DNA from 3 places in the Aquitalea pelogenes genome. Region 1 is predicted to be linked to each of the others. Evidence: predicted binding sites of a transcription regulator. Region 1 holds the regulator's gene; each other region holds the start of a gene.
What was found. Region 1 encodes FNR, which switches genes on or off when oxygen is low (the NO sensors DNR and NnrR bind a similar motif). Its sites were predicted from a motif close to TTGATNNNNATCAA; they were not measured.

Region 1 (4,321 bases):
AAGCGAAACCGCCAGCCTGGGCGAGGTGGAAGGCTTCTGCCAGCATCTGGACCAGACCATGGATGCCATCGGCTACTACCGCCGCCGTAACAGCGAGCGACTGATGCGCCGCATGCGCGCGCTGTTCAACCGTTCCGGCATGCTGCGCGACGAGGTGGACATCCTGCGTGGCCTGATGAAGCAGATCCAGCGCGTGGCAGACGGCCATGAGCACGGCGGCGAATCCTGATCGCGGTTTTTATCTGCCTTACACGCAGCCTGCGCTGCGTGATCTGGCTTTCCTGCTGACCGCACCTGCCCCCTGGGATAGCGGCTGCAATCTTTCGCCACAACGCCTGCTGGGCCCGGATGGCCCGGCCTTGCTGGCCGCGCTGGAGCAAGACCCGGCACCGCTCTATGCCTGGCTGGCCGACCAGCCCTGTCGCCGTCTGGGCCACTATGCCGAGCGCTTGCTGGCTTTCTGGTTTCACCTCGCGCCCCATATCGAGCTGGTGGCCGCCAATCTGCCGCTACGGGACGCCAGCGGCCGCACCATTGGCGAGTTTGATTTCCTGATCCGGCTGGATGGCGAACCACTGCACGTGGAAACCGCCAGCAAATTCTATCTGCAACTGGGGGAGGGGCCGGACAGTCTGGTAGGCCCCAGTCTGCGCGATGCCTGGCTGCTGAAGGCAGGCAAATTGCAGGCGCAGTTGCAGCTGTCCCGCCACCCCCTGGCCCGGCGCGTGTTGCCGCCAGACTTTGTGGCCTGCGCCAGTCAGGCCCGGCTGGCCGGCTGGTTTTTCTATTCCCGACCGTCCCGTCCCATGCCGCCACTGGCTGCGGATCAGCTGCAAGGCTGGTTCAGCCCGCTATTGCACCCCTGGCCCAGTAGCAGCCCGGCATCACGCTGGATGTGGTTGCCACGCTTGAGCTGGCTGGCTCCGGCCCGTGTGGCCGAAGCCGAAGTGCGTGAACAGCACAGCCTGCGCCAGGAATTGCATCAGGCCGTGGTGCCGCAACTGGTGGCAGAGTTGCTGCCGCTGGGCGATGGCTACTGGGAGGAGGTGGCGCGCGGTTTCGTGGTGCCGCCAGGCTGGCCCGAAGCAACGCGCCTGCAGGCATTGATGGCCACGCTGCCAGGGAGTCCCGCCGCATGAAGCGCTTGCTGTTGTTGTATGCCAGCCAGACCGGCCGCACCTTGCAGCTGGTTGACGCCGTGCGCGCCAGCGTAGCGCAGCTGACGGATGACCTGCAGTTCAACTGCCTGCCCGCCGAGCAGGCCACACTGGATGATTTGCTGACATCAGACGGCATCGTGCTGGCAACGCCGGAGAATTTTGGCTATATGGCGGGCAAGATGAAAGATTTCTTTGACCGCACCTTCTACCCCGCACAGGGCCGCACCGAGGGGCTGGCTTGCCTCTTGCTGGTGTCAGCCGGTAACGATGGCATGGGGGCCGTGCACGCCATGCGGCGCATCATCGCCGGCTATGGCTGGCACGAAGTGCTGCCCGCCGTGGTGGTACGCGGCGAGCCGGACGCCGCGCAGCTGGCTGAAGTGGCGGAACGGGCCGAGCAACTGGTGGCCGGCATGCTGATCGGGCGCTGGTAATACCTTGCCCGGAAGAGTTAGTGCTTGCGGAGAATGGCGCGCCTGCCCTGATGGGCGGAAGATGCAAAAAGGGCGGTAAGGCGCATTGCGCCCACCGCCCGGATGGCTGTTACCGTGCCTGTCGGCTTATACGCCGTTGGCGTGGGTACAACCGGAGATCAGGTCCTTGAGTGCATCGGCCTTGATCAGCTGGATGTGCTTGTGGTCCACGCTCAGCCAGCCTTGCTGCTGGAACTTGGACAGCGTACGGCTGACGGTTTCCAGTTTCAGGCCGAGGAAGCTGCCGATTTCCTCGCGGCTCATGCGCAGGATGAAATCGTTGGCGGCAAAGCCGCGGGTGGACAGACGCTGTGACAGGTTCAGCAGGAAGGCAGCCAGACGTTCTTCTGCCTTCATGTTGCCCAGGAGCAGCATGACGTTCTGGTCACGCACGATTTCGCGGCTCATCAGCCGGAAAAAGTGGTGTTGCAGGCTGGGAATGTCGCGCCCCAGGCTTTCCATGCGGTTGAAGGGCAGTTCGCAGACTTCGCTGTCTTCCAGGGCAATGGCGTCGCAGCCATGCACATTGGACGAGATGCCATCCAGGCCCATGAGTTCGCCGGACATCAGAAAGCCGGTGACTTGTTCACGACCGTCCTGGCTTGCCACGCTGGTCTTGAAGAAACCGGTGCGCACGGCAAACAGCGACTTGAAGGCTTCGCCACTGCGGAACAGGTATTCACCGCGCTTGAGGCGGCGGCTCTGACGGATAACTGCATCCAGCTGCGTCATTTCGTCGCGGTTCAGCCCGATGGGCAGGCAGAGTTCGCGCAGACTGCAGTTGGAGCAGGACACCTTCAGTGCGTGCAGAGTGTGTTGGTGTTGGTCTGACATCGCGTGTTTTGTACAACCCTGTAAAGAAGCTTGACCCTTGTCAAAGCGGAATTCGCACGTTTTCCGCAAATTTACCAGTCCACCTGACGTTTGACTATCAATACCCGACGACATGCACACCACCCATCCGTTTTCGCCTACCCACTGTGAGTTCGACCGAGCATTGATCGAACGTCTTGATGGTTCCGGCCCAAGATACACTTCTTACCCGACCGCAGACCGGTTTACCCCGGCGTTTGGCGAGAAGGACTATAAAAGCTGGCTGATGCAGCGCCACCTGGGCATGCATCAGAACGCAATATCATTGTACGTTCATATACCGTTCTGTAATACGGTATGTTACTACTGCGGCTGCAACAAGATCATTACCAAGGACAAGAGCCGTGCCGACCGCTACCTCGATTACCTGGAAAAGGAAATCAAGCTGGTTGCCGCCTCGCTTGGCTGCCGGGAAAAGCTGATCCAGCTGCACTTTGGCGGCGGTACGCCAACCTTCCTGTCCGACGAGCAGCTGGACCGCCTGATGACCATGTTGCGTGCCCACTTCGAATTTTTGCCGGAGGGAGAATATTCCATCGAGATCGACCCGCGCAAGGTGGGTCGTGAAACCGTGCATCATCTGGCGCGACTGGGCTTCAACCGCATGAGCGTGGGCATTCAGGACTTCGACCCGCAGGTGCAAGCCGCGGTGAACCGGGTGCAAAGCGAGGAAGAAACGCTGGAGGTGATCGAGGCTGCGCGCGAAGCCGGCTTCAAGTCGGTCAGTGTGGACCTGATCTACGGCCTGCCGCTGCAAACCCGCGAGTCGCTCAAACGCACGCTGGACAAGGTGATTGCCATCAGTCCGGACCGCCTGGCGCTGTACAACTATGCCCATTTGCCCACCGTTTTCATGCCGCAACGGCGCATCAACGAGGCGGACCTGCCAGCCGCCAGCACCAAGCTGGACATCCTGCAGGACGCGGTAAAGAGCCTGGCGGATGCAGGCTATGTATTCATTGGCATGGACCACTTTGCCAAGCCGGAAGATGACCTGGCCATTGCCTTGCGCCAGGCCCGCCTGCAGCGCAATTTCCAGGGCTATTCCACTCATGCCGACTGCGACATGATCGGCCTTGGCGTGTCGTCCATCGGCAAGGTTGGCCCCTGTTACAGCCAGAACGAGAAGGACCTGGACAGCTATTACGCCGCGCTGGACGAAGGCCGGCTGCCGGTAATGCGCGGTATGGTGCTGGATCAGGACGACATCCTGCGTCGCGGCATCATCCAGGCGCTGATGTGCCGCTTCTCCTTGTCGGTGGAAGCCATCGAGCAGGTGCACGGCATCAATTTCGCCGAGTATTTTTCTGCCGAGCTGCCAGCCATCCGCGAGTACCACAAGCTGGGCCTGCTGACCTTTGACGGCGATTTCCTGATGGTGGAGCCCAAAGGGCGTTTCCTGATCCGCAATATCGCCATGCTGTTCGACCGCCATTTGCGTGAACGGGAAACCAAGGCACGTTATTCCAAGACCATCTGATGGTTTTGTTCAGACTGTTTAAAGGGTTATCCCCTAAAAAAGCAGTAAAAAAAGCCCGCAGGTAGCGGGCTTTTTCATTGAAAAAGTGATGGTTTTTTACAACACATCCGGTGCGGTTTTGTCGGCCGACTGCGGTCTGGGGCTGCGATGCAGGCGAATGATGGCCTCGCCGGTGGGGCTGGCAATCACATCGCGCAGCGTGTAACTGTCCAGTGTGCTGAAAAATGCCTGCATGCCCACATCCAGCACGGCCTTGAGCTGGCAGTCCTGACGCAGCGCGCAAGGCGGTTCGGCGCAGTCAATCAGCGGCACATTGCCTTCCAGCGTGCGGATGA
Region 2 (4,321 bases), on a different contig from region 1:
CAGCACCTTGAAGGGGATGGAACGCATCGGCACCATGGCGCAAAAGGTGACGCCACCGGACAAAAAGCCCAGCGGCGAGGCCATGGTGAGCTTGCGTTGCAGCCAGTCGCGCAATACCGGCAGGCTGAAGGCCTGGGTGAAACCGGCCATGGCGGCATCGTCCACCAGTTCCTGCAGCGCATCGCGCACCACACCCAGCGCGGCTTCGCCTTCGTCATCCACGGCAAACAGCCGGTCAATGCCTTCCAGCAGACGCAGGGCCCAGTCGGCGGCATTGGCTGGCGTGGCCCAGCTGACCGCCAATTCATCCAGCACGGCATAACAGTTGGCAAAACGGGCCAGCACCTCGGCCAGTTGCCCGCCCGCGCCACCCTGCGGCAGCAGGTTGGCAAACAGGCCGCTGTCATCCCCGGCCATGGCCGGTGGCAGGATGCTGCCCAACAGCAGGCGGTCCAGCCCCCAGCGCCAGGTAAACAGCGGGTCGGCCGGCAGGCCCAGTGCCGCCTTGTGCGCGGCATCCCGGCCCCAGCGGATGCCGCTCTGCCGGACCCAGTCCTGGATGAAGGGCAGGTCTTCGGCTTGCAGGCCGAAACGTTGCAACAGCGCCGGGCTGTCCAGCAAGGCCAGTACCTGATCGGCAGCAAAGCGGGAATCCAGCAACTGCAACAGCGTGCCGATGGCGGCCAGCAAGGGTTCCTCCCGCTCCACCTGCCGGTCGGCAATGGCATAGGGCAGGCTGGGCGCATCGTCGCGCTTGCCAAACACCGCGTCGATATACGGTGCATAGCTGTTGATGTCCGGTGTCAGCACGGCAATGTCGGCGCTACTGAGCGAGGGGTCTTCCGCCAGCATGGCCAGCAGCCGGTCTTTCAGTACTTCCAGTTCGCGCATCGGACCGTGGGTGGCATGCAGCTCCACCGAGCCGTCTTCCGCCGCCAGCCACTGGCCATCCTCACCCGGCATCTGCAATTGCAGGATGTCGCGCTGCAAGCGCGCCAGCAGGCTGTCACCGGCCGGTTCGGCAAACAGGGGCCGGGCGTCCAGCTCGGCATCGGCAGCAATCAGCTCGAAAAAGTCGCGCCCCTGCTTGCCTAGCGAGGCCAGCAGCGGGTGGCCTTCGGTGGCGAACAGATCGCCCTTTTCCCGCAGCTTGAGCTTGCGCCGGTTATCGACAATATCGCCCCAGTAAGCTTCGCAGGGGTTGAGGGTGAACAGGCAGACATCAGTCAGTTCGGCCAGCCGCTTGATCAGCGCCAGATACATCGGTGCCAGGCTGGCAATGCCAAACAGGGTGATGCGCTCCGGCAGGTGTTCCGGCCGCAAGGCGGCAAAGAATTCATCCAGCATGCGTACGCGGTGACGGGCCGGGTCCTGTGCTGCCAGTTGCTGCCACAGCGCGGCCTGCCAGGCTTCGTCATCGCCCAGGTCCAGTCGTTCTCCGGCTTCCCAGGCGCGGATCCAGTCCGGGCGGAACACCAGGTACTGGTCGAAAATATCGGCCACCTTGCCGGCCAGCTCGAACGCGGCGGCCTCGCCACCGGCGGCATAGCGCTGCAAGGGGGCAAACACCTCGCCTTGCAGGGTGGGCAGCAGTTCCATCAGGCGCCAGCTCAGCACTTCCGGGCTGAACGATGACTTGCGCGGCAAGCCGGGAATGGCCTTTTGCATCAGCCGCCAGGCAAAGGCAGCGGGCAAGACAAAGTCGGTATTGGCGGCAATGCCGCATTGCTGCGCCAGGTCCAGCGTCATCCAGCGCCCCATGCCCCGGCTTTGCACGATCACCGTTTCGGCGGCAAACGGGTCACTCAGCGGCTGTGCCTGCAACATGGCGGCATAAAGCTGGCCCAATTGCTCCAGACGATTGGACTGATAGAGAAAAAGCATGGTCGGGAACGCTGATGAAACGAAGGCTTCAGTGTACCATCAGCCTTTGGCCCTCATCACCCCATGCAGAAGGCATAAATGGCAGACGCAGGCATGAACACTTACCAGATTCTCAAACACGCCCACATGGGCATGGCCTATCTCACCATCACCCTGTTCGCGCTGCGTGGCGGGCTGATGCTGGCCGACAAACAGCAAATCCTGGCCAGCAAGCTGCTGCGCATCCTGCCGCACGTAATTGATACCGCGCTACTGGCACTGGGCATCACCCTGGTGGTGGTGGGCGCCTGGCCGCTGCTGCAAACGCCATGGCTGCTGGCCAAGATAGCCGGCCTGCTGGCTTATGTGGCGCTGGGTACCATTGCGCTGAAGCGCGGCCGCACCAAGCAGATACGCAGCATCGCCCTGCTCTGTGCGCTGCTGGTGGTGGCGTATATCGTGCTGGTGGCCAAGACCAAGCTGGTGCTGCCGTTCTGACCCGGACTCCCGGATGAGGGATGGCCTGTGCCATCCCGGCCACGCCCAGCCCCACACCATCCCGGCGACTTGACCCAGAACAAGTCCCGCGCTGCAACGCTCTGCTAATGTCTGGCGGTTTCAATTGCCGACATTTTGCCATCATGCCTGCCACACGCCCCCTGCCGGAGCTGGTTTGTCCGGCGGGCAGCCTGCCTGCCCTCAAGGCAGCCGTGGATAACGGTGCCGACACCGTCTACCTCGGCCTGAAAAACGATACCAATGCCCGTAATTTTGCCGGGCTGAATTTTGACGACCGCACCGCCCGCGAAGGCATCCACTACGCGCACCAGCATGGCCGCAAGGTGCTGCTGGCCATCAACACCTATGCCCAGGGCGGTGACATCAGCCGCTGGCATCGCGCCATCGACGAAGGGGCGGCACTGGGCGTGGACGCCATCATCCTGGCCGACATCGGCCTGATGAAATACGCGCGCGACCGTTACCCGGACCTGCGCCTGCACATGTCGGTGCAAAGCTCCGCCACCAATTACGAAGCCATCAAGCTGGCCCAGGACATGTTCGACATCCGCCGAGCTGTCCTGCCGCGCGTGCTGACGCTGGACCAGGTCAAGCAAGTGATTGACCACACCAATGTGGAAATCGAGGTATTCGGCTTTGGCAGCCTGTGCGTGATGGTGGAAGGCCGCTGCCTGCTGTCCAGCTATGCCACCGGCGAATCACCCAACAGCCATGGCGTGTGCTCGCCCGCCAAGTTCGTGCGCTGGGAACATGGCCAGCAAGCACTGGGAGCAAGGCTGAACGGCATCCTGATCGACGAATACCAGCAGGGCGAACCGGCGGGCTACCCCACCTTGTGCAAAGGCCGTTTTGAGGTGGAAGGCGATACCTACTACGCACTGGAAGAACCCACCAGCCTGAACGTGATGAGCATGCTGCCGCAGATCATCGACATCGGTGTGGCCGCCATCAAGGTGGAAGGCCGCCAGCGCAGCCCGGCCTACGTGGCCCAGGTCACCCGCACCCTGCGCGAGGCGCTGGATGCCGCAGGCCGGGACAAGCAGCGCTTTGCCGTCAAGCCCGCCTGGACCCAGGCCCTGTCCAAGCTGGCGGAAGGCCAGCAGCAGACGCTGGGTGCCTACAACCGGCCCTGGAAATGACATACCGTGTGCCGGCGGGCAAGCTGCCATGCCGGCCTCACAAGCAGGCCTGATATGAAAAAATTGCAACTGACACTGGGCCCGGTACTGTTTTACTGGTCCCGCGACGATATCCTGCGCTTTTACAGCGAGGCCGCCGACTGGCCGCTGGAAACCATTTATCTGGGCGAGGCGGTCTGCTCGCGCCGCCAGCAATTGCGCGGCCAGGACTGGATCAGCCTGGGACGCGAACTGGCCCAGAGCGGACGCCAGGTGGTGCTGTCCAGCCAGGCGCTGATCGAAAGCGAATCCGACTTGCGCCGCCTGCGCAAGCTGGTGGAAAACGGCGAACTGCAGCTGGAAGCCAATGATCTGGGCGCAGCCCGGCTGGCGCAGCAACAAGGCCAGCCCTTTGTTGCCGGTCATCACCTGAATATCTACAACGCCGACACCCTGGCGCTGATCCGCTCACTGGGCGCGCGGCGCTGGATTCCACCGGTGGAAATGGACCGTGACACCCTGTCTGCCGTGCTGGGTCAGGCGGCGTTCAATGGCGTACAGATCGAAACCGAGCTGTTTGCCTGGGGCAGGCTGCCACTGGCACTGTCCGCGCGCTGCTTCACCGCGCGGCATTACAACCTGTCCAAGGACGACTGCCAGTTCCGCTGCATGGAGCACCCGGACGGCCTGCGCCTGAACACGCGCGAACAACAGGCCTTCCTCACCATCAACGGCATCCAGACCATGTCCGACGGCTGCCAGTCCCTGCTGCCACACCTGGCTGACATCAGCGCCATGGGCATTACCGCCCTGCGCATCAG
Region 3 (4,321 bases), on a different contig from region 1:
GGTCGGGGACGCACCACGCGACAGCACGCGCGGAATCACCATCAGGCCATGTGCGCCAACGCGGGCGGCATGGGCGGCATGGGATACCGCCTCGCGGGTGTTCACCGCACCGGTGCCGACAATGGTAGGCACGCCGGCAGCCACCAGCCGGGCCACGCCTTCCTGACGCTCGGCTTCGGTCAAGAGCGGCCAGTCGCCCATCGAGCCGCAATACACCACCGCGCTCATGCCGGCGGCAATCAGCTCGCGGCCCTTTGCCACCAGCGCGTCAAAATCCGGCTTGCGCTCGGCGGTACACGGGGTCATCAGGGCCGGGATGCAGCCGGTGAAAATGTTGTCGCTCATTGTTTTGCTCCTTGCAGCTTGTATGTGTGTGTATGGGGTGTTGTCTGTGCAGCGCGGGGCTCAGATGCCCCAGGCGAAAGGGTCTTGCGGGTCGATCAGCAGCGTGGCGCTGGCGGTGACGAAGGCGCGGCCGGTAATGAAGGGGCGGATGAAATCGCCCTCACGCTGGTAATGGCCGATGAACTGGCTGCCGGTGATGCCGGCCTGTACCCAGCTTTCGCCTTCGGCCAGTTTGCCGTCGGCAGCCAGGCAAGCCAGCTTGGCACTGGTACCGGTGCCGCAGGGCGAGCGGTCGTACGCCTTGCCCGGGCACATCACGAAATTGCGGCTGTCGGCGCTGGCATCGTCGGCAAACAGCTCCACGTGGTCGATCAGCGCGCCATCGGCCCCGGTGATGCCCTGTGCTTCCAGCGCTTGCAACATGGCCCAGGTGAAGGCGGTGAGTGCCTCGACATTGGCCATGTCCAGCACCATGCCGTGTTCGGACACCAGGAAGAACCAGTTGCCACCCCAGGCAATGTCACCGTGAAACACGCCGTAGCCGGGCACGTTCACCGCCACCTGCTGGCGATAACGGTAAGCCGGTACATTGCCCAGCGTCACCGCACCATCCTCATGCAGGGTGGCGCTGACCTGTCCCACCGGGGTGTCGATCTTGTGCACGCCCGGTGCAATCAGGCCCTGGTAATGCAGCGAGGCAATCAGGCCGATGGTGCCGTGGCCGCACATGCCCAGATACCCGGTGTTGTTGAAGAAGATCACCCCGCAAGTGGCGTCCGGCGACACTGGCGGGCAATACAGCGCGCCCACCAGTACCTCGCTGCCACGCGGCTCCAGCAAACAGGCGCGGCGCCATTGGTCGTGCTGCTGGCGCAATGCGTCGCGCTGATCGGCCATGCTGCCACCGCCGATATCGGGAAAACCTCGCATCACCAGCCGGGTGGGTTCGCCGCCGGTGTGGGAATCGATGATGTGTATCTCTTGCATAAGCTTGTCCATTCGGTAAGACCTTGAATGACGGTCGGCAGGAATGCACCCTTGGCATGCCCTGTGAAAACCCGATGCAGCAATACCATGCAGGGTATTGATTCCATTGCATCTTCACGCCGAACCCGTCTTCGTCAGCACCTGCATAGAATGGCGTTATTGCTGCCGGGAATCTTGATGCTTATCATCAGCGACAATGACGAAATCAGCACAATTGCTGTTTTTGCAGCACAATGGGCAAGACAGGACTGTGCCGCCATGCCCGGTGACAGACCGGACAAACGCACAAGACAAGGAAGGGAAAACCTTGACAGGGGAACTGCTGGACAGCATTGCCAACTGGCAGCAACAAACACGTCCGGCCAGCCTGGACAGTCTGCTGGGCGCACTGGGACCGCTGCTGCCGGTACTGAACCTGATCCCCAATGCCGCCATCTTCATCAAGGACGCACAGGCCCGCTATCTGCTGGCCAACCAGACACTGGTGGAACGCTGCGGGCTGAAAAGCCTGCAACCCTTGCTGGGCAAGACCAGCGCCGAGGTGTTTCCCTCGCAGCTGGGGCCGGGCTATACCGCGCAAGACATCAAGGTGTTGAAGGACGGGCTGGTACTGGAAAGCCAGCTGGAACTGCATTTGTTCAACAGCCGGGAGCCCGGCTGGTGCCTGACTTACAAATGGCCGCTATACAGTGCGGCGGGCGACATCATCGGGCTGATCGGCATCTCGCTGGATTTGCAGGCCGCCAGCAAGACCCACCCCGCCTACACCCGGCTGGTGGCGGTGGACGAGTTCATCCGCAGCCACTTCAGCCGTTCCATCAGCATGGACGAGCTGACCGCCATTGCCGGCGTCTCCCCCGCCCAGCTGGAACGCTACTGCAAGAAAGTGTTTCACCTGACCCCGCGCCAGATGATTCACAAGGCCAGGCTGGAACATGCCCACCGCCTGTTGCACGGTGACATGGCCATCACCGATGTAGCACTGCACTGCGGCTACACCGACCACAGCGCCTTCAGCCGCCAGTTCAAGGCGCTGACCGGCTTTACCCCGCGCCAGTACCGTCAGCAACTGCATGGCCAGGACAGCAGTCGCTCCCCCGCCCCCCTGTAAGGGATGCGAGCGTTCAGCTCATGCTCTGGTACAGCTCGTCTTCCTGGGCAAAATGCAGCTGCAAAATGGTGTCCAGGCTGTACAGGGTGCGTTGCAACTCCTGTAATTCCAGCGGCGAGGCGGGTACCGGCAAGGCCTCTATCTGCATGGTCAGGCGGCGCGACTGGCGGAATATTTCCTGATGACTGCGACTGAGTGCGGCCAGCGGGTCCTCGCCGCCCAACAGCCGCGCCATGGCCGGGTAAAGCTGCCCTTCTTCCTTTTGCTCATGCGGTAGCAGGCGCTCGTGCAGCAGGGTTTGCAACTGGTCCAGTTCGGCCCGCAACTGGCTGTGCTCCAGTTGCGGGACGGCGCGTGCCAGTGCTGCCAGTTGCTGCAATAGCGGGTTGAGCAGCGCATGTTCCTCGTTCAGTTGCGCCACGGTTTCCACCGTCAGTTTCTGCTGCTGGCCCAGACCGGCAGGTGGCGACAGGGCGCGCAGCGCATTCACGATCACCGCCACGTCGATCAGCTCTTGCAACACCGCACCGTATACCGGTGGCAGCCAGCCCAGCGCGGCGGCCAGCATGGCCAGCAGCGAAAGACCCATGCCGGCCACCGCCGACTGGCGGGCAATCGCCATGCTGCGCTGGGCCACCATCACCGTTTCGGCCAGCCGGTCCAGCCGGTCGTTGAGTAGCACCACCCCTGCACTTTCCGCGGCGGCTGCAGCCCCTTGCGCACCCATTGCCACGCCGACATCGGCCGCACGCAAGGCGGGAGCGTCGTTGACGCCATCCCCCACCATCAGCGTGACACCGCGCGCTCTGGCCTGATGGATGTGGGCCAGCTTGTCTTGCGGTTGCAAACCGGCAAACACTTCGTCCACGCCAATGCCGTGGCCAATCGCCTCGGCCACATCCTGCCGGTCACCGGACAGCATGGCGATATGGCTGACACCGCAGCGCTTGAGCATGCGCAGCGCACGCGGGGTTTCCAGCCGCAAGCGGTCGGCCAGTTCCAGCGCACCCAGCAATACGCCATCGCAGGCAACATACACCACGCTGGCCCCTTCCATATCCAGCCTTGCCTGCAAGGACTGCGCCCAGGGCGACAAGGACGGCAGCTGGCTGCTGACATAAGCCAGACTGCCCAGCACCACGCGCCGGCCTTCCAGCTCGCCGCTCAGCCCGGCACCGGCCACCTCGTTGACCGCCGTCGGCAACGGCAGCTTGCCCAGGCCGCGTTCATGCGCCGCCTGCACCACTGCGGTGGCCATTACATGGTTGGACATCTGGTCCAGCGCGGCGGCCAGCCGCAATACATCGTCGGTTGCTGCGCCATCCGGCACATGAATGGCCACCAGCCTGGCCTTGCCACCGGTCAGCGTGCCGGTCTTGTCGAAAAACAGCAGCGTGGCGCGCGCCAGCGCCTCCAGCACTTCACTGCTTTTCACCAGCACACCACGGCCAGCACACTGCGAAATGCCGGAAATCATCGCCACCGGCACCGCCAGCAGCAAGGGACAAGGTGTCGCCACCACCAGCACGGCCAGGGCACGCAATACATCGCCACTGACCAGCCAGGCCCCACCCGCCAGCAACAGGGCCAGCGGAATGAACCAGAAGGCATAGCGGTCTGCCAGCCGCATCACCGGAGCCTTGGCACGGCCCACCTGCTCCACCATGCGGACAATGCCGCTGAAGGTACTGGATGCCGCGGTGGCGGTAGCAGTCATGCGAAAGGCATCACCCGCATTGAGGCTGCCACTACGCAGCAAGGCAGCAGCATGCACGGTAACCGGGACCGCCTCGCCGGTGAGCGTGGATTCATCCAGTACTGCCAGCGCATCGTCCAGCCGGCCATCCACCGGGATGACTTCACCCGCCTTCACCAACA

Region 2: a site for FNR is predicted at 2,431-2,444, ahead of ubiU (ubiquinone anaerobic biosynthesis protein UbiU). Genes of this name have one in related genera too.
Region 3: a site for FNR is predicted at 1,507-1,520, ahead of ACE3SE_RS03655 (4-hydroxyproline epimerase). Genes of this name have one in related genera too.

The regions. Positions count from the first base shown of each region.
Region 1 covers NZ_JAYSDA010000019.1:77,251-81,571, forward strand. The annotation lists gene ACE3SE_RS14905 (RNA methyltransferase) at 1-229, shown strand, start outside; gene ACE3SE_RS14910 (DUF1853 family protein) at 207-1,139, shown strand; gene ACE3SE_RS14915 (flavodoxin family protein) at 1,136-1,594, shown strand; gene fnr (fumarate/nitrate reduction transcriptional regulator Fnr) at 1,721-2,467, opposite strand; gene hemN (oxygen-independent coproporphyrinogen III oxidase) at 2,580-3,986, shown strand; gene ACE3SE_RS14930 (RrF2 family transcriptional regulator) at 4,083-4,321, opposite strand, start outside.
Region 2 covers NZ_JAYSDA010000014.1:83,062-87,382, forward strand. The annotation lists gene recC (exodeoxyribonuclease V subunit gamma) at 1-1,884, opposite strand, end outside; gene ACE3SE_RS12645 (SirB2 family protein) at 1,978-2,361, shown strand; gene ubiU (ubiquinone anaerobic biosynthesis protein UbiU) at 2,505-3,521, shown strand; gene ACE3SE_RS12655 (U32 family peptidase) at 3,576-4,321, shown strand, end outside.
Region 3 covers NZ_JAYSDA010000003.1:64,876-69,196, reverse strand. The annotation lists gene ACE3SE_RS03660 (dihydrodipicolinate synthase family protein) at 1-345, opposite strand, end outside; gene ACE3SE_RS03655 (4-hydroxyproline epimerase) at 406-1,332, opposite strand; gene ACE3SE_RS03650 (AraC family transcriptional regulator) at 1,640-2,443, shown strand; gene ACE3SE_RS03645 (heavy metal translocating P-type ATPase) at 2,457-4,321, opposite strand, start outside.